One region of the Bacillus sp. GW823-FHT06B01 genome, then DNA from elsewhere that is predicted to be linked to it. Evidence: riboswitches for the same ligand, from Rfam matches in the RefSeq annotation. Region 1 holds a riboswitch; each other region holds the start of a gene.
What was found. A riboswitch is a leader RNA that binds a small molecule or an ion and turns the genes downstream of it on or off. The one in region 1 is predicted to bind thiamine pyrophosphate.

Region 1 (7,576 bases):
GAAAAAGAGTTTGATTTCGCATATTTAATTCCTTCCTATCATAATCCAACCGGTATTGTTACGAGTTCGGAGAAAAGAACGGAACTGATGAGATTATTCTCCAAATATAAAGTTCCTATTATAGAAGATGGATTTAATGAAGAGCTACGTTATTCAGGTTCACATTTAGCACCATTATTAACTTTTGCTGGCGCTGGTAATAATGTAATTTATATTAGTAGCTTTTCAAAGGTACTTTTCCCTGGTTTACGTGTAGGCTGGATCATCGCAGATAAAGAACTGATTCATCATTTAGAAAGTGTAAAAAGAGCAAGAACGATTCACACATCTACGTTAGATCAAGCTGTTCTATTTCAATATTTACATGAAGGATATTTTGAAAAATATTTAAAAAAGGCAAGATCAGTTTATAAGAAAAAATATGAGTTAGCTGTTGGGGCGTGTAACGAGTACATTCCGTTTCAAAGAATGACCGGTGATGGTGGACTTCATTTATTTATAGAGTTAGAAGGAAAAATTCATGCCCGCACACTTTTACAAAAGTGTTATGAGCAAGGGGTTACATTTTCTCCTGGAGATGTTTTTTATTCTGATGGAGGAGGAGCGACTACTTTTCGATTAGGATTTTCACGTCTGAAAGAAGAAGAAATAGTTCGTGGAATAAAAATAATCGGTGATACAATAAAAACTGAAATTTGGAGTTGAGGAAATGAGAATTGGCGTTATTATGGGGGGAGTATCCTCTGAAAAACAAGTATCAATTATGACTGGAAATGAAATGATTGCAAATTTAGATAAAAATAAATATGAAATCGTACCAATTACGTTAAATGAAAAAATGGATTTAATCGAAAAAGCGAAAGACATTGATTTTGCGCTGCTTGCATTACACGGAAAATATGGAGAAGATGGGACGGTTCAAGGCACGCTTGAAAGTTTAGGTATTCCTTATAGCGGGAGCAATATGTTATCTAGCGGTATATGTATGGACAAAAATATTTCGAAAAAGATTTTACGCTTTGAAGGTATAGAAACACCCGATTGGATTGAACTTACAAAAATGGCGGATCTAAATCTTGATGAATTAGATAAGTTAGGATTTCCGTTAGTGGTAAAACCAAACTCTGGTGGATCAAGTGTTGGGGTAAAGATTGTATATGATAAAGATGAATTAATTTCAATGCTGGAAACTGTATTTGAATGGGATTCTGAAGTAGTAATAGAGAAGTATATAAAAGGTGATGAGATTACATGTTCAATTTTTGATGGAAAACAGTTACCTATTATTTCAATCCGACATGCAGCTGAGTTCTTTGATTACAATGCAAAATATGATGATGTTAGTACAATTGAAGAAGTTATTGAACTTCCAGCTGAATTGAAGGAACGTGTAAACAAAGCGTCACTGGCTTGTTATAAAGCATTGAAATGCAGCGTTTATGCAAGGGTAGATATGATGGTAAAGGACGGAATTCCATATGTAATGGAGGTTAATACATTACCAGGGATGACACAAGCAAGTTTACTACCGAAAAGTGCAGATGCAGCTGGTATTCATTATAGTAAACTATTAGATATGATTATTGAAACTTCATTAAAAGTAAGAAAAGAAGAAGGGTTTTAAGAAGCGCTATCATGAATACTTTTGACAGTAACGTGAAGTATGTTATGATGAATACAATACGAAAATTAAATATTTATCCACTAGGGGGGCCTATTATAGGCTGAGATCAAATGAGAATTTGAGACTCTTAGTACCTGATCTGGTTAATACTAGCGTAGGGAAGTGGGAAGACATTACTATTTTATGAATAAATACTGTCAATTTCACTTTCTTTACGTTTGTAAAGAAAGTTTTTTTATTTTACAGATTTAATAACTGTGGGTAAATACTTAAATTTTATACTTTATTGGAGGGATTTAAATGACATTTTCACAATCATTACGTCAAGAAGTAGATTCAATTTGGGAAGCTAGTTTTCATCACCCTTTTGTAAAACAACTTGGTGAAGGAACGTTAGATTTAGCTAGTTTTCGCTATTACGTACTTCAAGATTCATATTATTTGAGTCACTTCGCTAGAGTACAAACTTTAGGAGCTGCAAAGGCTCTAGAATTAGAAACGACAGCTCGTATGGCACATCATGCTCAAAATACATACGAGGCGGAATTATCTTTACATGAGAACTTTGCGAAGAAACTAGGGATAACACAAGAAGAGAAAGATAATTTTATCCCTGCTCCAACTGCATACGCTTATACTTCACATATGTATCGTGCTGCGTATGAAGGACATTTAGGCGATATCATTGCAGCAATTTTACCTTGCTATTGGTTGTATTATGAAATTGGTGAGCGTTTAAAAGAGTGTCAGCCAGAAGAGCAAATTTATAACGAATGGATTTCTGCTTATGGATCTGATTGGTTCAGAACATTAGTTGAAGAACAAATTACACGGTTAGATACAATAGCTGAAAAAGTGACAGAGGCAGATCGAAATCGAATGAAACAGCACTTTATTATTAGCAGTCAATATGAATATTCATTTTGGGATATGGCTTATACATTAGAAAAGTGGCCAGTGGATACAGATGTAAAAGATGTAATTGGATAATGAGTAGAGGTATTGCTATTCACAGGTATGAATAATACTTATGTATATGATTTCACAAAAGAAGTATCGCAAAAAGACGCATCGATCTAAGTGTGTCTTTTTTCAATTTATAAAAATGAGCCTATGGGAAGAATAACCTAAAAATAGGTATATGAACAAGGTGCATTATCTAGTGATAGGTCATACTTTGTAGGTGTACGTATTGAACTTAGTTGATAGCGCTATTTCTACTTAGATTTAACGAGCAGAAATATAGGAAAGCATTGAAAAGGTTGAAGTTTATAAACGGAGGTCATGAAAATGAATAAGTTTCAACAAGAACTACAAGCGTTAAGCCTTAATGATTACCAGTCTGGAAATATTGTGTATTGGGACCAGCAAAACCAATATCCATATTATTATATTGAAGATGCTGTTCGTCGCTGTGGAGGTTGTGGTGGTCGTTGTGGAGGTTGTGGTGGTCGTTGTGGAGGTTGTGCAGGTCGCTGTGGTGGATTCCGGTGTATTGGTTGCTTCGGTTGTTTTGGTTGTGGCGGCTGCGGAGGTTGTGGTGGCTGTGGTAGTTGTTCAAATTGTTTTAGTGGTTTTAATGGTACTACTGATACAACTGGTACTATTGTAACATATGAATATTGATAAGAGAAAAAAGGAATCCAATAGTGAAGTATTATATAATTTTTATTAAAGAATTTAATAAAAACACATGTAGCATTCAAGTGAAAGAATGATATTTAGATTTTTAGTTGTAAATCAAGATAAGATATATAAAGCAATGACTAGACTTAAAACCTAATCATTGCTTTTTTATATTTTTACCATCAAATAAGGAATCTGTTGCTTCTAGTTAGTGGGTAGCGAAAGAAATTATTACAGCTATGTAAGGTTAATGTAATGTTAATCGATAGTAAATGAAGATACTTGAGTGTATTTTAAATAAGATTTAAAAGAACTGTTTATTTTTAAAATATTGAGGTAAGTAAAATTCTATTAGGAAGTGTATTAAAATGATTGAACTTAAATCTATTATCCATTCGTACAAACTAAAGAGAAAAATAGCAAGGGATTTATACGGAAACAGAGATGAATTGACACTGTTATTGAATGAATTTAATAAAATGAAACACACAGTAACATGTGAAAAAAAGAAAAATAATATATTATCTCGTTTACAATTAATTTATCAACATATGAAATTAGATAAACGGTATCCTCTTCCAATTACTTTTAATTGTAAATTATTGGATCGATTAGAAAAAGAATCTCTTTATTCTATTGAGGAAGGTATAGCATGTCTACAATTAATGTTAGATATGAATTATGAGAAAATAAAACAATATGGATCGAGTACAAGTAGGTCATTTGTTCCATTATCGCAGTCTTCCATTTGTCTTGCTGATTGTATTTGCATAACTGGATTTGTATTAGGATTACTAGGTGCAATTACATTTGGGGGATTAGTTTTATCTGTATGTTCAATTACATAAAGGTTGATATTTGCAAGAAGGGCACCGACTTAAGGTGTTCTTTTTTAGTTTTATTGTAAAATTATTGTAAAAAATAAATACTTACATTAATAACATTGTATAATTCTAATGTATTAAAATAATAATATCAGAGGTGTCGTATATGATAATTACTTTTAATTATTAAATCAGTCTATTTAATAATTTATTATTCGGAGGAATGTTTTTACTTTTCTTTTAAATACTTGGTATAAATCGATTAGATTAAGAGTTAATTTTTCTAGCTTTTTGTGATCAAGACAAACGAAGAAAGGAAGTAATCATTTTATGGAAAAATTAAAGTTGTTAACATTTAAAAATATAGTAGAACCTCTTTTAAACGAAAGCGTATCATTTATATATTTTCCTATTGAATGGCTCGATATTGTAGAGATACATTATAAGACGTTTTTATTAACGAGTAAGTTGAAACGATTGAATGAAAGATTATATGATATGTTTTCTGATATATTGTTTATTCAGCATAATCCATATGTATTAAATGAAAATACACCATGGATTGTATCCAAAGAACCTATTAGAAAAGAACAACTTGATTATATTTTCCAAAGTTGGTATGAGGTGATTCATGATTGGAAACCTAATAAATTAATAGAATTGCCAAAATATGAATGGCATTACGATTTAATTTCTAATTTAACAGTACTACATGATAATGAAATATATTCTAAGTGGGTGCCCGCTTTAATTTCACATGTTTTTTGTGAACAACCTGTACGATTAGAGAATATCAACGAAGAAGATATATATTTTTCTCCTCTTAGATCACAAAATATTTGTGAGGCAATGTCAAAGCCAATTAAAGATGAAAAAACACAAGATTATTTCGCCTATGTATATCGGTTCGAATGTATAACGCGCGGTGGCGAGAATATTCCGTTATTAAATGTTTCGATAGGAATTCGGAGGTTTTATCAAGAATATAATCATCCAGATATTCCTTTGCTATTAAGACGTAAACGGGGCATGATATTGGTTTCTACGCCAGAATTTGCATCGAATAATAAGAAATTACGGTTTGTAAAACTAAAAGTACAACAAGCTACAAACGGCATAAAATGGATTAAGATATTTAGAAATTTAAAAGATGATTTTCGTATAGGTGGAGAAGTTGAATTAGAGCATATTCTTCAATATCCGAAAGATTATATGCTAGGAATAAATATTAGGGTGTTACTTCCATACAATGAGAGAATATATAAAGTTCAAGGTACTAAAATAAAACCTGGTATAAAAGTAAAGGAAAGAGAGTATCTATTTAAAGGGTTTCAGCAAAAATTCACTTATTTCACATTACTACCAGAATGTAAAAAGATAGCAACAAATAATGAAAATGAATTATTCCCTTTAATTGCACCAAAAGGATTAGAGACTATAACGTTAGAAATATGGTCTGAAAAAATATCGTTGGAAGTTGAACAAGCGTTATTTGAAAGTGAAATTGTGTTAGCTCAAATCGGTGAGTCATCTTACGTATTAAATGCAGATTCACCAGTATTATTAAAGATAGTAAGATGTAATATTGAAAAAGTATTGCAAAACCCATATAAAATGCAATATTGCCAGAAATACAAAGCGAATTTAGTAGAAGATGTTATGAAAGCGATTTATGCTACTGCAGGTGAGCGTAATGATGCGACATTAGCGTTAATCGCAATGGAAAATTGTGATGGACGTGAAAAAATTGATCCAAAGCAAATTGTTAGAGAAGGGTTTGCACGAACAAACCGTATTTCTGCATTTATTAATTTATTTATAGGACAAAGTGTATCACGTAAGACAATTATTAATTGCGTTCTTAGTTTATTAGAACAAAAAGGATTTTTGAAACGTAGTTGGAATAAGATAAATTTACCTTGTACATATGTTAATTTATCAATTGAACGAATCTCGAAATTTGATTTCTTACCTATTTTTTCACAAATAAAAGGAAAAGAAATTTTATATAAATTATATGGGAATACAGATTGGCAAACGATTGATCGTTTATTATTACATGTAAATAAACATAATACCTTTTTACCACAGCCTTCAAAAAGAAATGATATGGGAATTCAGTTTAAACAATTTGTTTCTGAAACATTAACAGGAATTTTACAACATGCAAAAGAAAAAAATGAACAAGTATATTTTATTATTGATGCAAATTTAAGAAAACATTGGATAAAAGAGTTACAAAATAAAAAAATCGATATAGATACTGTCCCTTACTTTGTTCCAGATGTGTTAAAAGTCCCAAACTTAAATATTATTAGGATAAATACATCTTTTGATGTACCAAAATACGGTGCAATAGAATGTGAAGATATACTGGATGGTACGAGTTTATATGTAGATGAAAAAGGAATGTATTATAGCACTGGTGAATATTCGCTTAATGGTAGTGAAACATTGCAGCGATACATACTTGAAATTTTACCGCTAGGTGTAAAAGCAGTAGAAAGGAATTATATTGCCAAAATGATACATTACATGTGCTGTAATACAAGTATGCTTTTGGAAAAGGATGTACACATGCCGTATTCCATGCATATGGAGAAAGTAATAAAAGGCTATATGACGGATATAGATGCAAGAGAGTTTAAAGAGTTTGATGATGAACTGGATGTAGATATAATAAAGATAGAAAAGAAAGATTCAATTATTCTACTTTAAATAATAGACAAATCGATGGAGGATATGAGAGCCGGCATATAAGCCTTTATCGATGAGTTATACTGTTTAGGTGCTAAGAAAGTTGGTTTATATGTCGGTAATAAGCCAGCATATCCTTGCGATTTTTGGCAGTACACGGAAACAGGAAATGTACCTGGTATCGGTAATTGTGATTTAAATCAATTGATAGGAGGCAAGCTGCTTTCTTGGTTTACTGGAGCAGTGCAAGAGCAAGAGCAAGTTCAAGCAACTAAACTAAATATCATCCAATCAGGAGCATTTTCAAGAGAGTATATTGAAGAGGTTATGGGAGCATTGACATCGTTAAAAATGTCAGTTAAATTCATTTTACAACCTGATGGATTAGCAGATTTTATTTCTGATCCAACTTCAGATGCTCAATTAAATGCGATGAAGGAGTACCTTGATCGTAGAGATTGGTGGTATGAGCATTTGAAGTAAAACAAAAGGATAGCTTAATCAAAAATAACAGCCGACTCGATATAAATGAGTCGGCTGTTATTTTTTTAACTATGACAACAATTCCTCTACTCCGACACCATCTATTAACAATGCTTTTAATGAAGGAGCTATTTTAATTGCTTCTTCAATATCTAAATCTCCAAAATCCACTGTATATAATCCGAATCCTTCTTTTCCATCTACATATAATAATGCTTTTCCGCCTTCATCATCACCGATTGCCAGTGAATTTGGTATATATTTTTGAATATCATGTGCTTCATTCATCTCTATGCAATCAGTAGGGCCCCAAATACGTATG
Region 2 (7,576 bases), on a different contig from region 1:
TCGGCGGTTCGATTCCGTCCCGAGCCACCATTTTTTTATGCCGACTTAGCTCAATTGGTAGAGCAACTGACTTGTAATCAGTAGGTTGGGGGTTCAAGTCCTCTAGTCGGCATCCTTTAGGGGCATAGTTTAAAGGTAGAACTGAGGTCTCCAAAACCTCCAGTGTGGGTTCGATTCCTACTGCCCCTGTAAAAGTGTATGGGCCTATAGCTCAGCTGGTTAGAGCGCACGCCTGATAAGCGTGAGGTCGATGGTTCGAGTCCATTTAGGCCCACCATATATTATTCCGCAGTAGCTCAGTGGTAGAGCTATCGGCTGTTAACCGATCGGTCGTAGGTTCGAGTCCTACCTGCGGAGCCATGGCCCGTTGGTCAAGTGGTTAAGACACCGCCCTTTCACGGCGGTAACACGGGTTCGAATCCCGTACGGGTCATAAAAAAAGAGTCAGCAATATGCTGACTCTTTTTTATTTTGTGGAATCCTCCTTTATCAACTGATTTTCCTGAAATAAATAAAGGGATTTAGGAAAAGCTATGGTATGTATAAAAAGGAGGAGACAAAAATGACACGAGTGAGAGATTTTATGAGTACTCATGTTGTACATTGTACACCGCTAGACAATGTATATGAGGCTGCTGTAAAGATGAAAGAAGAATCGATTGGATTGATTCCAGTTGTTGAAAATGAGCAAGTTGTTGGGCTTGTTACAGACCGAGATTTAGTTGTTCGTGGGATTGCTGAGAAACATCCTGGATCTAATAAAATTACAAATGTAATGACAACAAACATTGTTTCAGTTTCTCCAGATGATTCTATTGAAAAAGCTACAGAGTTAATGGCACAGTATCAAATTAGACGATTACCAGTAGTTGAGGATGGTCAACTCGTTGGGATGCTAGCACTAGGTGATTTAGCTATAAGAGAATCCGCAGATGATCAAGCTGGATTTGCTTTAAGTGAAATTTCGGAGCATTTGGAATGAAGAGAGTCTTTCATTAGTCGGATAAGTTACGTATAAAAATCAGATGCATTATTCTAGTATATGGATTAAACTAATATGTTAGCATGATGTATCTGAGACATTATATAATATAAGTATACAGTTAGTAATTTCGACAGTTTATTTAAATTTGTCATTCCTAATTTTAAATAAGAGAAAAAATGATATACTGATAGATATAAGTATTATGAAAGATTTCGAATATAACAATATTCATTGTTAATGATGTAATAATGGATTAATATTTCCTATGTAGACAAAAGGGAAGGGGAATTATATGAGGGCTGTACAGCGCGATCCAAATTGGAATTTGGTTACAGATACATATATAGAACCAAATAATTTCGCTGAATTATTTTCTTTGCTTGTACCTTGTCATCCGAAAGGTGAAGGGAAAGAACGAACTATATTAGTGTGGAAAGAAAAAGAATTTTATAAAGAAGAAAATTTAGCAGCATTTATCGTATATGGAATGGATAAAGTAAAAAATTTGCCGCAGTTTCATAAAGATGAAATTCCAACTCTAGTACGTATTCTTCGCTTATGCCAAGAGATTGGTTGGTATGAAGAAGCAAATACTTTTATGATAACTCAAGGACTAGCTGAGTTTGTTCACACTTCATTGGAATATGAAACGTGGGATCTTTTGACGCAAGCAGTTGCTTTAAACTATTTAATTATTAAATATCGTATTGGTGAATTGACTGATGGGGATGTAGAAATTTGGGATAGGGTTAAATTTAATGAGAAATGTATAAAGGATTGTAAACATCTATTATCTCATAAAGAAGTATTGGAATTTACATTCTTTTATATGTGTAAGAGAGCTAAATTACTATCAAAAGAGCAATTAAATAGTGATATGATGAGTCTAGCGATGTATTGTAATACGTTTGTGTATGACTTATACACACATGACCTATTACGAAAATATCGTAAGTGTACAGACTTCCTATCATATTATGGACCTAGTCAAGCGGTGTTAGCTTGTCAAAGAGCTGTACTTTCTCAAATTTCAGATCGATTAGACCCATTGAAAACTACTCATGTAGATGATTATTTATATGTAATGAAAGAAATGATGGAGCATATGACGATAGGAATAATGGATCGATATGATCATTTTATCGGGAAGTTATTATCATATGTACCATTTTTCGAAATGATTCAAGTTCCACAACATGCATATTATTGTGAAGAATTGCTGTATATTTGTAAGGGCATTGAATATAAAGAAGAAATATTACGCAATTATATATTTATACAATTACATGATTGTTTACCATCATTCTTTAAACTATTTCTTAAAAATAAACGTTATGCAACAATTCATGATATTCTGTTCTATTGGTGTGATGATGAACAAAGAATGAGCTTAGAGAAAAAATATAATCTTAGCTTTATTTATGAAAAATATGCTTGCGGATAAAGAGCATTTTCTATATAAATTAAAAAGGATCTCAAGTTTATATGAGATCCTTTTTTTATTAGTAAAGCAAGGAAAATGCAATTAAGACGAGAAATAACATTCCATAAAGGAGAAATTGTGCCGTTTTACTTCCTTGTATACCAAAAAAAGTATTTATTTTTGTGTATAAATTCAATATATATTTTATCGGATTATCTTTGAAAGATCGGTACACAGTGTCTCCTCTTTCTAAGCTTCTTGTTCGTGTTTTTTTGTATTAGGGACATGAATGTATCTAGCTATGAATAATAAAACAGCCATAAAGAATACAGGAAATACGGTAGATAAATAAAAACCATTACTAATAATATTTGTTATTAGGGCACTTAATAGAAAGATGGCGTTATATATATGAGCAATTTTTTGTTTTAGTTGTACTTGAAAGGATTCCATCATAATTTCTAAAGCAACAAAAGTAATGATAATAGATAAAAATACAGTGTTTGTATTGTAAATGATTAAACAACAGATTAAACCTAAAAAGGCGAAGTATTCAATTAAGAGAGGTATATTGATATTGCGTTGCATACAATTTACCTAACTAAATATGGCAGTGGGTTTACTGCATTTGTTTTTTCAAAATTCCATTCTCCATTGTGTAATTCAAAATGAAGATGTTGCCCGTATGAATGACCTGTGTTTCCCATATGACCTACTAATTGTCCAGCTTGTACTTGATCACCAGCTTGTACAGTGCGATCTTTCATGTGTGCATAGACTGTCGTATATAATTTCCCGTTTATTTGATGGGCGATGAACACAACATTGCCATAGCTAGCTGAATAATATGATTTCACAACTTTACCTGCAGCTGCCGCCTGGATTGAGACATTACCTTGAGCTGCAATATCTATACCATAATGCATTTGTTCCCAGCGTATATCAAAGGTTGAGCTAATTCTTCCTTGAGTAGGGAATTTGAAAACTGCTGGAATGGAAGTAGTTTGAGCCGTTTGAGCTTGTGATTGATTTTGCATCACATAATGTTTTGCTACGTATCCGTATCCTGTGCCAAAACGAATTTTATACCAAGTTCCTACAGTTTCCACTACTTGTATTTGTGTACCATTTTGTAATGAACCAAGTAGTGCACTACTTGTACTAGCGTTGCCACGTACATTAAGTTTAGGTGTTGCAACTGTGTATTTCGTATTATTTTGAACTGTGATGCCTTTTACTAACGGCTGTGAACCATTAGACACGAATGCTTTTTGTACGTAACCTGTTTTGCCATTATGTAAAATTTTATACCACTCGCCTTGTTCTTCTTGAATGGTAACGAATTTCCCATTTGGTAATACATCTAAAATTGAAGATTCTAAATTAGGTTCAGAACGAACGTTTAATGCATTGGCATTAACGATGTATTGATTATTAGATTGAAGTTTGTTTTTTAGTAGAATAGCATCTTTTTGTACGTAACCTACTTTATTATTAACAGATACTTTATACCAGCCATTAGTTGTTTCAAGTATGTTCACTTTCGTATTAAAGCGAATTGTATCAATTGAAGAGCTATTTGCGTTATCTTTTGTATGTAAGGCTACTTGATCGACTTTGACATATCCAGTTTTCACATTAGATAATTGTTCAGCGTTGGCTGTTTGTACATTTGTTTCTCCCATAGAAGGAAGTAAAGAGGCAATTGCGACAGTAGTTGCTGTTAAAGCAGTAGCTTTCATATTCATATAATAGAGACCTCCTCTAGTTGTATAGTTGTAATTTTATTATAGTATAAAGATATAATATAGTGGGTGTATTCACATAAATGTAATATGAACTCAATATAAAAATAAATTTTTTAAGGATAATGATTCCTTTTTATCCAATTAATTAGGATAATAATTTCTAACATAGAATATAAGTATTATATAGTTTTGTTATTTCGTTGACAATTGGGAAAATTAAAACAGTTGATGGTGTCTTATTACGATGTTATACTGACAGTGTTAATTTCATAGTTTGCTAGGAGAGCTGGTGTTGCCAGCTGAGAGTAGGCCGTAAGCCTTTGATCCTTTTCATTACCTGATCTAGATTATGCTAGCGTAGGGAAGCAATTCGGACACTAATAATGAGTCCCCGTTTCTTTGCGTATAGAAACGGGGCTTTTTTGTTTGAAAATTTCATATTGAAACCACTAGGGGTGCTTGTTGTGCTGAGAGAGGAATAATCCTTAACCCTTACAGACCTGATCTAGGTAATACTAGCGAAGGGAAGTGGAACAACGAATAAATTATAATTTTATTTGCTGTAACCACTTCTTATTTAGAAGTGGTTTTTTATTTAGATATATAAATTGAAAGGGGATAGCGAAATGAAATTTTGCGATAGATTATTAGAAACTGTACAACCAGTTTGGGAGATGAGCCATAATCATCCGTTTGTAGTAGGTATGGGAGATGGCACATTAGAAAAAGATAAGTTTCAGTATTATATTATTCAAGATTATTTATATTTGTTAGATTATGCAAAGCTATATGCGATTGGTGTTGTAAAAGCAACGAATCCACAAGTAATGGGGAAATTTGCTGAACAAATTGATGGCATATTAAATGGAGAAATGACGATCCATAAACAATATGCAAAAAGACTTGGTATTTCTATAGAGGAGATAGAATCTGCAAAACCATCTGCTAAAAATTTAGCCTATACAAATTACATGATGTCTGTATCTCAAAATGGCACACTTGCGGAATTAATAGCAGCACTTCTTCCATGTATGTGGAGTTACTGGGAAATTGGAAAGCGTTTAAACGATATTCCTGGAGCAAGAGATCATGAGTTCTTTGGTGAGTGGATTCAAGGATATAGTTCAGAAGAATACGGTAGCCTTTGTATTTGGTTAATAGATTTATTAAATGAAATGGCAGTTGGAAAGTCTGACAAAGAGCTAGATCGATTAGAGGAGATATTCCTATATTCCAGTCGATTTGAATATTTATTCTGGGATATGTCCTATCGTAAGGAGATGTGGGGATTTGAGGAGCAAGAACATACTACAGTTTCATAATGTTTCTTTTCATTATGATGAGAAACCAATCATCAATGAATTAAATGCTTCTATACAAGATAAAGAGTTTGTAAGTATTATTGGACCGAGTGGATGCGGCAAAAGTACTCTATTTCGCCTTATTACAGGTTTAGAAGAAGCAAGTACGGGACAGATAGAGCTGACAGAAATAAAGAGCCATCCTGTAGGGTATATGCCCCAAAAAGATATGCTCCTGCCATGGAGAACGATTATTGAGAATGCTGCCCTACCGCTAGAGTGCCAAGGTGTACAGAAGAAAGAAGCACAAATAAAGGCAAAGGAACTGTTACATAAATTTGGCTTACAAGGGTATGAGACAAAATATCCGAAAGATTTATCTGGTGGTATGAGACAACGCGTATCTTTTATTCGAACTTTATTAACAGGCGGGGAGATATTGTTGTTAGATGAACCGTTTAGCGCGTTGGACGCTTTAACGAAGGCATCTTTGCAAGAATGGCTGTTTGAACAATGGAAAGAGTGGGAAAAAACAATTTTATTTATCACTCATGATGTGGAAGAAGCGTTGTTTCTTTCTAATCGAATTTTAGTAGTAGAGCAGCAACCGATAACTACTTTAACCGAGAGGGTTGTACCACTTGATTGTAATCGAATAAGAAAAGATTTATATAAGCCTGAAGTGTTAGCGCTTAAAGATGAGCTTCTTAGTATGTTACAAAGGCAGGTACTCGTATGATGAACCGGTTGAAGGAGCTATTACCTGCCCTTACACTTTCTAGTATTTTACTTGTCATGTGGGAAATTGGCGCAAGAATTGTAGACGAAATGTACATTTTACCGTCACCGTCTGCAATTGTGATGAAGATCTGGAAACTAAAAGATATATTATTTACGGTTCATTTGCCGGCAACCTTATCGGTCGTTTTAATAGGTGTGGCTATTTCTATCGTACTTGGGGTAGGGCTAGCGATGTTAATGAATGCGAGTAATTGGATGGAGAGAGCATTTTATCCACTATTAGTTGCCTCACAAACGGTTCCGATTACAGCGCTTGCTCCGCTCTTCGTTTTATGGTTTGGATATACGATCTGGAGTAAGGTTGTTGTTACTGTTTTAATTACGTTTTTCCCAATCGCGGTCAATACGTATGATGGACTACGCAGTACGAAAAAAGAATGGGAGGAGCTATTAGTTACGTATGGGGCAACGAAAAAAGATGTTTTTCTTAAATTAAAATTGCCGTCTGCTCTTCCTTATTTTTTCTCAGCTTTAAAAATTGCAGTTCCGCTTAGTGTAATTGGGGCAGCAATTGGTGAATGGCTCGGTGCACAAGCTGGGCTAGGGTATTTCAGTAAAAGAATGATGACGCAGTTAGACGGCGCAGGTGTATTTGCACCCATTGTATTGTTATCATTATTAGCTATTTTCTTCGTCATACTTATTTCGATTTTAGAAAAGAAATTTATTAGTTGGAGGAAGCATTCATGAAATTTTTAAAACGCATCTTTGTGTTGACATTATTCGTTGCAATGATTGCTGGATGTTCTAGTAATTCTGCATCAGATAAGAATAAAAAAGAAAAAGAAATAACAGTCATGCTTGATTGGTACCCAAATGCGGTACATAGCTTTATTTATGCGGCGATTGAAAAAGGCTACTTTAAAGAAGAAGGAGTAAAGGTGAATATTAAATTCCCTTCCAATCCGACTGATCCATTAACTTTAGCAGCTGCAGGAAAAGTAACGGTTGGCTTATATTATCAGCCAGACGTTGTCATGGCAAAAGCAAATGAACAAATTCCAGTGAAATCAATTGGAGCTGTCGTACGTTCACCATTAAATCATGTTGTATCGCTGAAATCAGCAGGCATTCAATCGCCAAAAGATTTAGAGGGGAAAACAGTTGGCTATTCTGGAACACCTTTAAGTGAGATGTATTTAAAAACTATGGTAAAAGAAGCTGGTGGTAATCCAGATACAGTGAAAGTAGTCGATGTTGGCTTTGATTTAGTACCGGCACTAATTACGAAAAAAGTGGATGCGGTAACAGGGGCATATATTAACCATGAAGTACCTGTTATGCGTCATGAAGGTCATGAACCAGCATACTTTAATCC
Region 3 (7,576 bases), on a different contig from region 1:
GTGACACAGGTGTGTATGATTATGGTGATTTAGCAGCTAATTATGTTAATAAAAATGGTTTTGTTCGCCACTGGAACGATGTAGCGAAAGTACCTTATTTATATAATGCGACTACAGGCACGTTTATTAGCTATGATGACAACGAATCTATGAAATATAAAACAGACTATATAAAGACAAAGGGTCTAAGTGGCGCGATGTTTTGGGAACTAAGCGGGGATTGCCGTACAAGTCCAAAATATAGTTGCAGTGGACCAAAATTGCTTGATACGTTAGTAAAAGAATTACTTGGTGGACCTATTACTCAAAAAGATACTGAGCCCCCAACAAACGTAAAAAATATTGCTATTACAAATAAAAATTCAAACTCCGTTCAATTAAACTGGACTGCATCTATTGATAACGTAGGAGTTACAGAATATGAAATTACTGCCGGAGAAGAGAAATGGAGTACAACAACAAATAGCATTACAATCAAAAACTTAAAATCTAATACCGAATACACATTTTCAATAATAGCAAAAGATGCTGCCGGGAATAAATCACAGCCTACTTCTATCATTGTAAAAACAGATGATACTGATACAACACCCCCTGGTGGAAATGGTAATGCTACCTTTTCAGTCACTTCAAATTGGGGAAGTGGTTACAACTTCTCGATTGTAATTAAAAATAGTGGAACGACCCCAATTAAAAACTGGAAATTAGAATTTGATTATAACGGCAATTTAACACAAGTTTGGGATTCTAAAATTAGTAGTAAAATAAATAATCATTACGTAATTACGAATGCAGGATGGAATGGTGAAATCCCTCCTGGTGGATCCGTTACAATCGGAGGGGCAGGAACAGGCACTCCCGCCAAACTTGTAAATGCATCCATTAGCGAAAATTAAGCGTAACCTCCATTAATTATTTCACTAAAGTTTGAATTTAGGTTTGAGTGCTCTATCCTAAATTCAAACTTTTAATTTCATGAAAAATCACAAATTAACATTACAATAACCTATTATAATTATATCTAGTTTCTAATATGAAGTTCATGTGAAGTTCATCTGAATTTTACATGAATTTCCTTTAAGTTCTATTGTCTTCCTATACTAATCACATTATCCTTTACATATAGGAATTATTTTTATTCCACTTCAAACTATCTATATATATAAAGAAAGATAGTCGCCTGTTAGGGAAAGGCATCTAAATATAAACATAACATAAGAAAAAGCACGCTTATAAGCGCACCATAAGAGTGCTTCTTCATACAATTCTCATGTAAGAGTTCTCGAAAATCATGTTAATCACAAAGAAAAGGCATTAGCTTATACAAGCTAATGCCTTTTCTTTATTCATATCGTTCAGCATCCCATTCTTCTATATTCCATACTTTTGTTATCCATGCTTCATAGAAAGAAGGCTCATGTGAGACAAGTAAAACTGTTCCTTTATATTGTTGTAACGCTTCCTGCAAAGACTTCTTTGTTTCTATATCCAAATGATTAGTCGGTTCATCTAAAATTAAAACATTGCTTTTCGTTACGATAAGTTCACATAAACGTACTTTCGTTTGTTCCCCGCCGCTTAATAAACGAATAGGTTTTAATACATGTTCTTCTTTCAATCCACACTTTGCTAATGCTTGGCGTACTTCTTTCTTTGTCATATCTGGTCGTTCTGCCCAAACTTTTTCTAATGGTGTTGTTTCTGAAGCAAACTCTTCCTGCGCAAAATAAGCAGGATTTACTCGTTCTCCAACAGAAATTGAACCGCTTAACGGCTTTATTTGACCTAATAACGTTTTTAACATTGTCGTTTTTCCAATTCCATTATGACCAACAATCGCTATCTTTTCTCCTTTTTTCACTTGCAAATTCAATTCTGGACATAACGGAGAACTATATCCTATCCTTAGTTTTTCAGCCTGTAATATGCGACTCACTGGCTCCTCATAAACATTGAAATCAAAACGGGATCGAGGTACATGACTAACCTTTTCAACCCTTTGCATTTTCTCCAATACTTTCTCTCGACTTTTGGCCTGTTTCGCTTTTCGAATTTTATTTTTTTGAATAAATGTTTCTAACTGAGCAATTTCTTTTTGCTGTTTCGCATGCGCCGATTGTAATTGTTTCCTTTGCAATTGATAACTTTGCACAAATTTTTCATAATTTCCTACGTACCGCTTCACTTTCCGTTCTTCTAGATGATAAATAACATTCGTAATACTGTTCAAAAATACTTCGTCATGTGAAATGATCACATAAGCTTTTTCATACAGTCTCAAATACGATTGCAACCATTCTATATGGGCTGTATCTAAATAATTTGTTGGCTCATCTAGCAATAAAACATCAGCTTTTTCTAAAAGGAGCTTCCCAAGTAATAACTTTGTTCGCTGTCCTCCACTTAACTTTGAAACATCCTTTTTCAACCCTATTTCAAATAAACCTAAACCGATTGCTACTTCTTCAATTTCTGTATGAATTTGATAGAAATTAGAGCTTTCCAATATAGTTTGTAATTCTCCATACTTTACTAACAGTTTTTCTACTTCTCCTGCTCCATTCATTTCTTCAGCAATTTTTAACATTTCGCATTCAATCCTATACAAATTAGAAAATGCACTTTGTAAGTATCCTTCAATTGTTATCCCCTCTTGTAAATCCATATGTTGCTGTAAAAAGCCTATCTTCACATGTGGAAACCATTCAATGTTTCCGTCATCATGTATAAGTTCTCCTGTTAAAATCCTTAACAAGGTTGATTTTCCAATTCCATTTTTCCCAACTAACCCAACATGCTCGCCCTTTAATAGTCGAAAACACGCATTATATAAAATGGTTTTCTCACCATATGAATGACTTAAATTTTCTACTGTTAATATACTCATTTTTTTCTCTCCTCTACTTATGGGTTCATAAGCTAAATAGAGAGCACAGTAAAAATCCTTATTTAATTGTGCATATAAAAAATGGGTAAGGTGAATACACCTTACCCATTACATATTATCGTAAAAAAGGATTAAGGTTCTTTACCTGCTGTCTTCAATTTAGCTTAATCGTTAAAAATGGGCAGACTTCTCCCGTATCAAGCTAAAACCATTTGAAGAACAGTTGATAAAGTCATTTTATCCTTTCACTCCTTTAACATTTGTTATATTAAGAGTATAAACTACTCTGTTATATTCTATTCTCTATTTTTTCTTTTGTTCCTTCTCATTCTTTTCATGTTCTATAAAAAAAGCTCTTACCAGCAATTATATTTAAATCTGGTAAGAGCTTTTTCTATTTTTTCATATAAGGAGCTAATACTCTCAGAATTTCTTCCTTATCCTTCTTTAACTCAAGTGATGTTAACATATCCATCGTTCTTGGTCTAGGTAATTTCACTTGTACCTCTCCAACTATTGATGCTGGTCTTTGAGATAAAATAAATACGCGATCCGACAGTAAGATTGCCTCATCTAAGTCATGTGTAACCATAACAATTGTTTGCTTCTCTTGGTGCCAAGAGTTTAAAAGCCAACTATGTACTTCCATTTTTGTAAAGGCATCTAATTTTCCAAAAGGCTCATCAAGTAGCATAATTGGCTTTTCACATAAATATGTGCGCAGAAAGCTAATCCTTTGACGCATACCACCAGACAATTCATCTGGATAATGGTCTGCATATTCATCTAGTTCAAATTGCTTTAATGCTTCCATTCCTTCTGTTAGCCTTTGTTTTTTCGGTTTCCCTTCGATTTCCAATGGAAGAACTATATTTTGCAAAGCTGATCGCCACGGTAGTAATAAATCCTGCTGCGGCATATAACTTACAACATCTTGCTCTTGTACGTGCCTATCCTTATACGTTACATTCCCACTTGTTGGATTTTCAACATTTGCAATCATATTTAATAATGTGCTTTTCCCGCAACCACTCGGTCCTACAAAGGAAACGAACTCTCCCTCTCGTATAGAAGCACTAATATTTGCCAATACATTCTTTCCATCAAAAGCTTTTACGATCTCTTTTATTTGTAATCCACTCATTTTTCACTTGGAAGGAACTCATTTGTAAAGGCATCTTTCACATCAATTTTCTTCTTAATAACTTTGTTATCATATAAGAAATTCATGTAATTCGTCCAAACTTCTTCCTTCTGTACTCCCCACACTTTTGCATCATCTTGATACTTCGTACTTAACCATTTTTGACTTTCTTGTACTAATTCTTTATTCACATCTGGAACTGCTTTAATTAAAATATCAGCAGCTTCTTTCGGTTCTTTAATTGCAAAATTATAACCTTCTGTCGTTGCACTCATAAACTTTTTCACAAAGTCTTTATCTTGCTTCGTATGTTTTTCACTCGTAATAATAACAGGACTATAGAAATCAAGCGCTGGGTCTAAGTCTTTCACCATAATCGTATTTAACTCTTTTCCTTGGCGCTTCGCTTCAATTCCATCCCATCCGTAATATATCCATTCAAAGTCTGCATCACGACCGATTGATTTAAAGAAATCTGTTTGTCCTAAGATGATTTTTTCAACTTTATTAAAATCAGCTTGATGCTTCTCCATGATTGTCTTCAACGTCGCTTCTTCTGCTGGTCCTCCCCAGCCGCCGTAACGTTTACCTTCAAAATCTTTTGGTGACGTCATATTATCTTTTTTAAGTGATGCAAAAGCTGAAGTATTATGTTGGATGATTGCTCCTACAGATACAACAGGAATACCTTCCACACGAGCCAACGTTACATTTTCTTGTGCGCTTATTGCAAAGTCAGCTTTTCCGGAAGCTATCATTTGCTCCGCTGTCACATTATCACCTGGCTGAATAATCTCTACATCTAATCCTTGCTTTTTATAATAATCTTTCGTTTGCGCTACATATAGGCCAGTATGATTCGTATTCGGAAACCAATCTAATACTACTTTTACTTTTTGATCTTTACTTGCACTTTCTTCTTTCTTCGCCGGATTACATCCAGCTACACCTACTGCTAATAAGGCAGCCAACATAACTTTTAAACCTTTTTTCATTTTCTGCCGTCCTTTCTATATATCCATGGTGCTGTTATTCTTGCCATAAACTCCACGATAAAATACAGACATAATGTCACCATAACAATAATTGCTGCCACACCAAATACTCGGGCTGTTAAAAAGGATTTTGTAGCCCTTGTAAGCATAACTCCTAATCCTTCACTTGCACCGAGCCATTCCCCAATAATTGCTCCCATTACGCTATATGTAACTGCAATTTTTAAACCTGAGAAAAAGTATGGCAACACTGCTGGAAACTTTACTTTCTGGTAAACTTGCCATTTCGTTGCCTTCATCGTTTGCAACAACTTCAACATATTTTTATCTACCGTTTGAAAACCTTCTAAAATGCTAAGCGCAATCGGGAAGAAACAAACGAGTATTACTACCATTACTTTCGGTAGCATTCCATATCCAAACCAAATAATAAATAACGGTGCAAGTACAACGATTGGAATCGTTTGCGAAATAACAAGCAACGGATTTATTAAAATACGAAATAAAGGGATAACATCCATAATAATTGCAATACTTGTCCCAATTAAAATCGCAAAAAATAGTCCAATTAGAACCTCTTGTAACGTTTGCATCGTATTCGGTAATAGTAAATCTTTCATTCCAATTAATTCTTGAACAATGGCAGAAGGCTTCGGTAAAATCCACGGTTCAATTTTAAATAATGAAACAGATCCTTCCCATATCGCTATGAGAAGGATAAGCCAAATTGTTGTAATTGTTTTAGATTGCTTCTGGTTTTGCATATTCATCACGGTACTTCCAAACCTTTTCATCTATCGTTACACCAGTACTTGGACGATAATGGATTTTAATAGAAGTAATCACTTCTTCTGCTCCAGCATCCACACAAGCTTGTTGCGCACGTTTAATGATATCAAGAAGTACATCTAATTCTCCTTCCAGCGTTGTTTCCATTGCCCCTACTTCATAACGAACTCCCGATTGTTGTACAACTTCAATTGCTTTATCAACAACAGAATACACATCTTTGTTCTTCGCTTGTGGTACTACTGAAAATGAAATTGTAACTTGTTGTGACATAGTAAAATCCCCCTTATAAAATGAAATATTAAAACAAGAAAAGGCTTTCCTACTGCGTAGGAAAGCCTTGTATGCAAGTTATTATAGAATAACATATGCTACATCACTTTAAGTAACTCCCTACGCTGGCATTATCCAGATCAGGTTGAGGGTCGATGTTTGTTTACATCCTCTCAGCCAATTGGCTCCCCGGTCCTTAATTCGTTTTCATTGTAGCATGATTTATTTTATTGAACAAACAAAAGCACGTATAATCATTTCATTTAACTTTTGAATTCCCCTATTAACTCTTGTAACTCCTGTGAAAGCCAGCTTAAAGAACTAGCTAATTCAGCAATATCTTGTACAGACATTTCCTGCTCTTTCATACTTTCTTCAATATTATTACTACTATTTGCATACGTATTTGCAATAAGTGATAGTTCATTTACAACACGAACAATATTTTGGCTATTTTGCAATATATCACTTGAATTGCTAGAAACAACTCTAACTTGATTTGTAACAGATTGTGCTGATTTTGAAATTTTTTCAAAGAAAGCACCACTACTTTCAACAAGTTTTATTCCAGATTCTACTTCTTTTGAAGCTTTTTGCATTGAAACAACAGCTTCTTCCGTTTCAACTTGTGTTTCCCCTATTAATTTCGCTATATCTTTTGCTGATGCTTCCGTCTGCTCTGCTAATTTACGCACTTCATCAGCAACAACAGCAAATCCCTTTCCGGTTGCCTCAGCACGTGAAGCTTCAATAGAAGCATTTAAAGCTAGGGAATTAGTTTGATTTGAAATACCTGTAATTACATTTACAATATCACTAATTTCTTTTGATCTTGTTTCCAAAGAATGGATGATAGAAGATAAATCTTGTACTGCATTTTGTATTATGTTCATTTGATTAATCGCCTGCTCAATAACACCATTTCCTTTTACTGAATGATACTTTGTACCTTCAGACTCTTTCGCTATTTGTTCTGCAGCATTCGTTATCTCTTCCATCTTATCTTCCATTTCATATACAGCGCCTAAATACTGTGGTGCTGCAGTTTCTTGTAACCGAGCTCCAGCTCTTAACTCAACCATAGAACTTACGATTTCTTTAACTGCCATGCTATTCTCTTTCGTACTCACTGACAATTCTTGTGAAGATGAGGAAACCTGTTCTGCTGTCTGCTTCACTTTATCTATAATTCCTTTAAACTTCTCGATGGTATTATTAAAATACGCATTAATAATACCAATATCATCTGGTCTTTCCTCTAATTTAATACTTAAATCACCTTCACCGACTTTGCGCAATCCTTCACGTAAATCTCGCAATGGAGCAAGTGCGTTACGCACAATTAAGAATTGAATAAAAGTTGCAATTAAAACAGAAATACAAATAAACATTAAACCTTGTATAATGAACTTTTCTTTTGTACTAGGAACAATAGAAGCATCTACATCAGCTGCAACAAGTGCCACAATATTACCTTCTCCATCTTTA

Region 2: it holds a riboswitch for thiamine pyrophosphate, as region 1 does, so the genes downstream of both, tenA (thiaminase II) here and tenA (thiaminase II) in region 1, are expected to answer to the same signal.
Region 3: it holds a riboswitch for thiamine pyrophosphate, as region 1 does, so the genes downstream of both, AC1Q8N_RS25215 (MTH1187 family thiamine-binding protein) here and tenA (thiaminase II) in region 1, are expected to answer to the same signal.

The regions. Positions count from the first base shown of each region.
Region 1 covers NZ_JBXAHR010000001.1:629,665-637,240, reverse strand. The annotation lists gene pdxR (MocR-like pyridoxine biosynthesis transcription factor PdxR) at 1-705, shown strand, start outside; gene ddlB (D-alanine--D-alanine ligase) at 710-1,624, shown strand; TPP riboswitch at 1,697-1,802, shown strand; gene tenA (thiaminase II) at 1,925-2,614, shown strand; gene AC1Q8N_RS03400 (heterocycloanthracin/sonorensin family bacteriocin) at 2,909-3,250, shown strand; gene AC1Q8N_RS03395 (homoserine dehydrogenase) at 3,619-4,098, shown strand; gene AC1Q8N_RS03390 (RNaseH domain-containing protein) at 4,405-6,792, shown strand; partial or broken gene AC1Q8N_RS03385 (N-acetylmuramoyl-L-alanine amidase C-terminal domain-containing protein) at 6,802-7,254, shown strand; gene AC1Q8N_RS03380 (SMI1/KNR4 family protein) at 7,324-7,576, opposite strand, start outside.
Region 2 covers NZ_JBXAHR010000003.1:927-8,502, forward strand. The annotation lists tRNA gene AC1Q8N_RS13035 (tRNA-Phe) at 1-30, shown strand, start outside; tRNA gene AC1Q8N_RS13040 (tRNA-Thr) at 40-112, shown strand; tRNA gene AC1Q8N_RS13045 (tRNA-Trp) at 119-189, shown strand; tRNA gene AC1Q8N_RS13050 (tRNA-Ile) at 201-277, shown strand; tRNA gene AC1Q8N_RS13055 (tRNA-Asn) at 286-360, shown strand; tRNA gene AC1Q8N_RS13060 (tRNA-Glu) at 362-433, shown strand; gene AC1Q8N_RS13065 (CBS domain-containing protein) at 563-982, shown strand; gene AC1Q8N_RS13070 (DUF3965 domain-containing protein) at 1,278-2,429, shown strand; gene AC1Q8N_RS13075 (hypothetical protein) at 2,658-2,996, opposite strand; gene AC1Q8N_RS13080 (SH3 domain-containing protein) at 3,002-4,156, opposite strand; TPP riboswitch at 4,426-4,537, shown strand; TPP riboswitch at 4,598-4,700, shown strand; gene tenA (thiaminase II) at 4,783-5,478, shown strand; gene AC1Q8N_RS13090 (ABC transporter ATP-binding protein) at 5,447-6,196, shown strand; gene AC1Q8N_RS13095 (ABC transporter permease) at 6,196-6,948, shown strand; gene AC1Q8N_RS13100 (ABC transporter substrate-binding protein) at 6,945-7,576, shown strand, end outside.
Region 3 covers NZ_JBXAHR010000007.1:105,755-113,330, reverse strand. The annotation lists gene AC1Q8N_RS25240 (glycosyl hydrolase family 18 protein) at 1-896, shown strand, start outside; gene AC1Q8N_RS25235 (ABC-F family ATP-binding cassette domain-containing protein) at 1,343-2,887, opposite strand; gene AC1Q8N_RS25230 (ABC transporter ATP-binding protein) at 3,282-4,031, opposite strand; gene AC1Q8N_RS25225 (ABC transporter substrate-binding protein) at 4,028-5,026, opposite strand; gene AC1Q8N_RS25220 (ABC transporter permease) at 5,023-5,796, opposite strand; gene AC1Q8N_RS25215 (MTH1187 family thiamine-binding protein) at 5,768-6,088, opposite strand; TPP riboswitch at 6,189-6,290, opposite strand; gene AC1Q8N_RS25210 (methyl-accepting chemotaxis protein) at 6,352-7,576, opposite strand, start outside.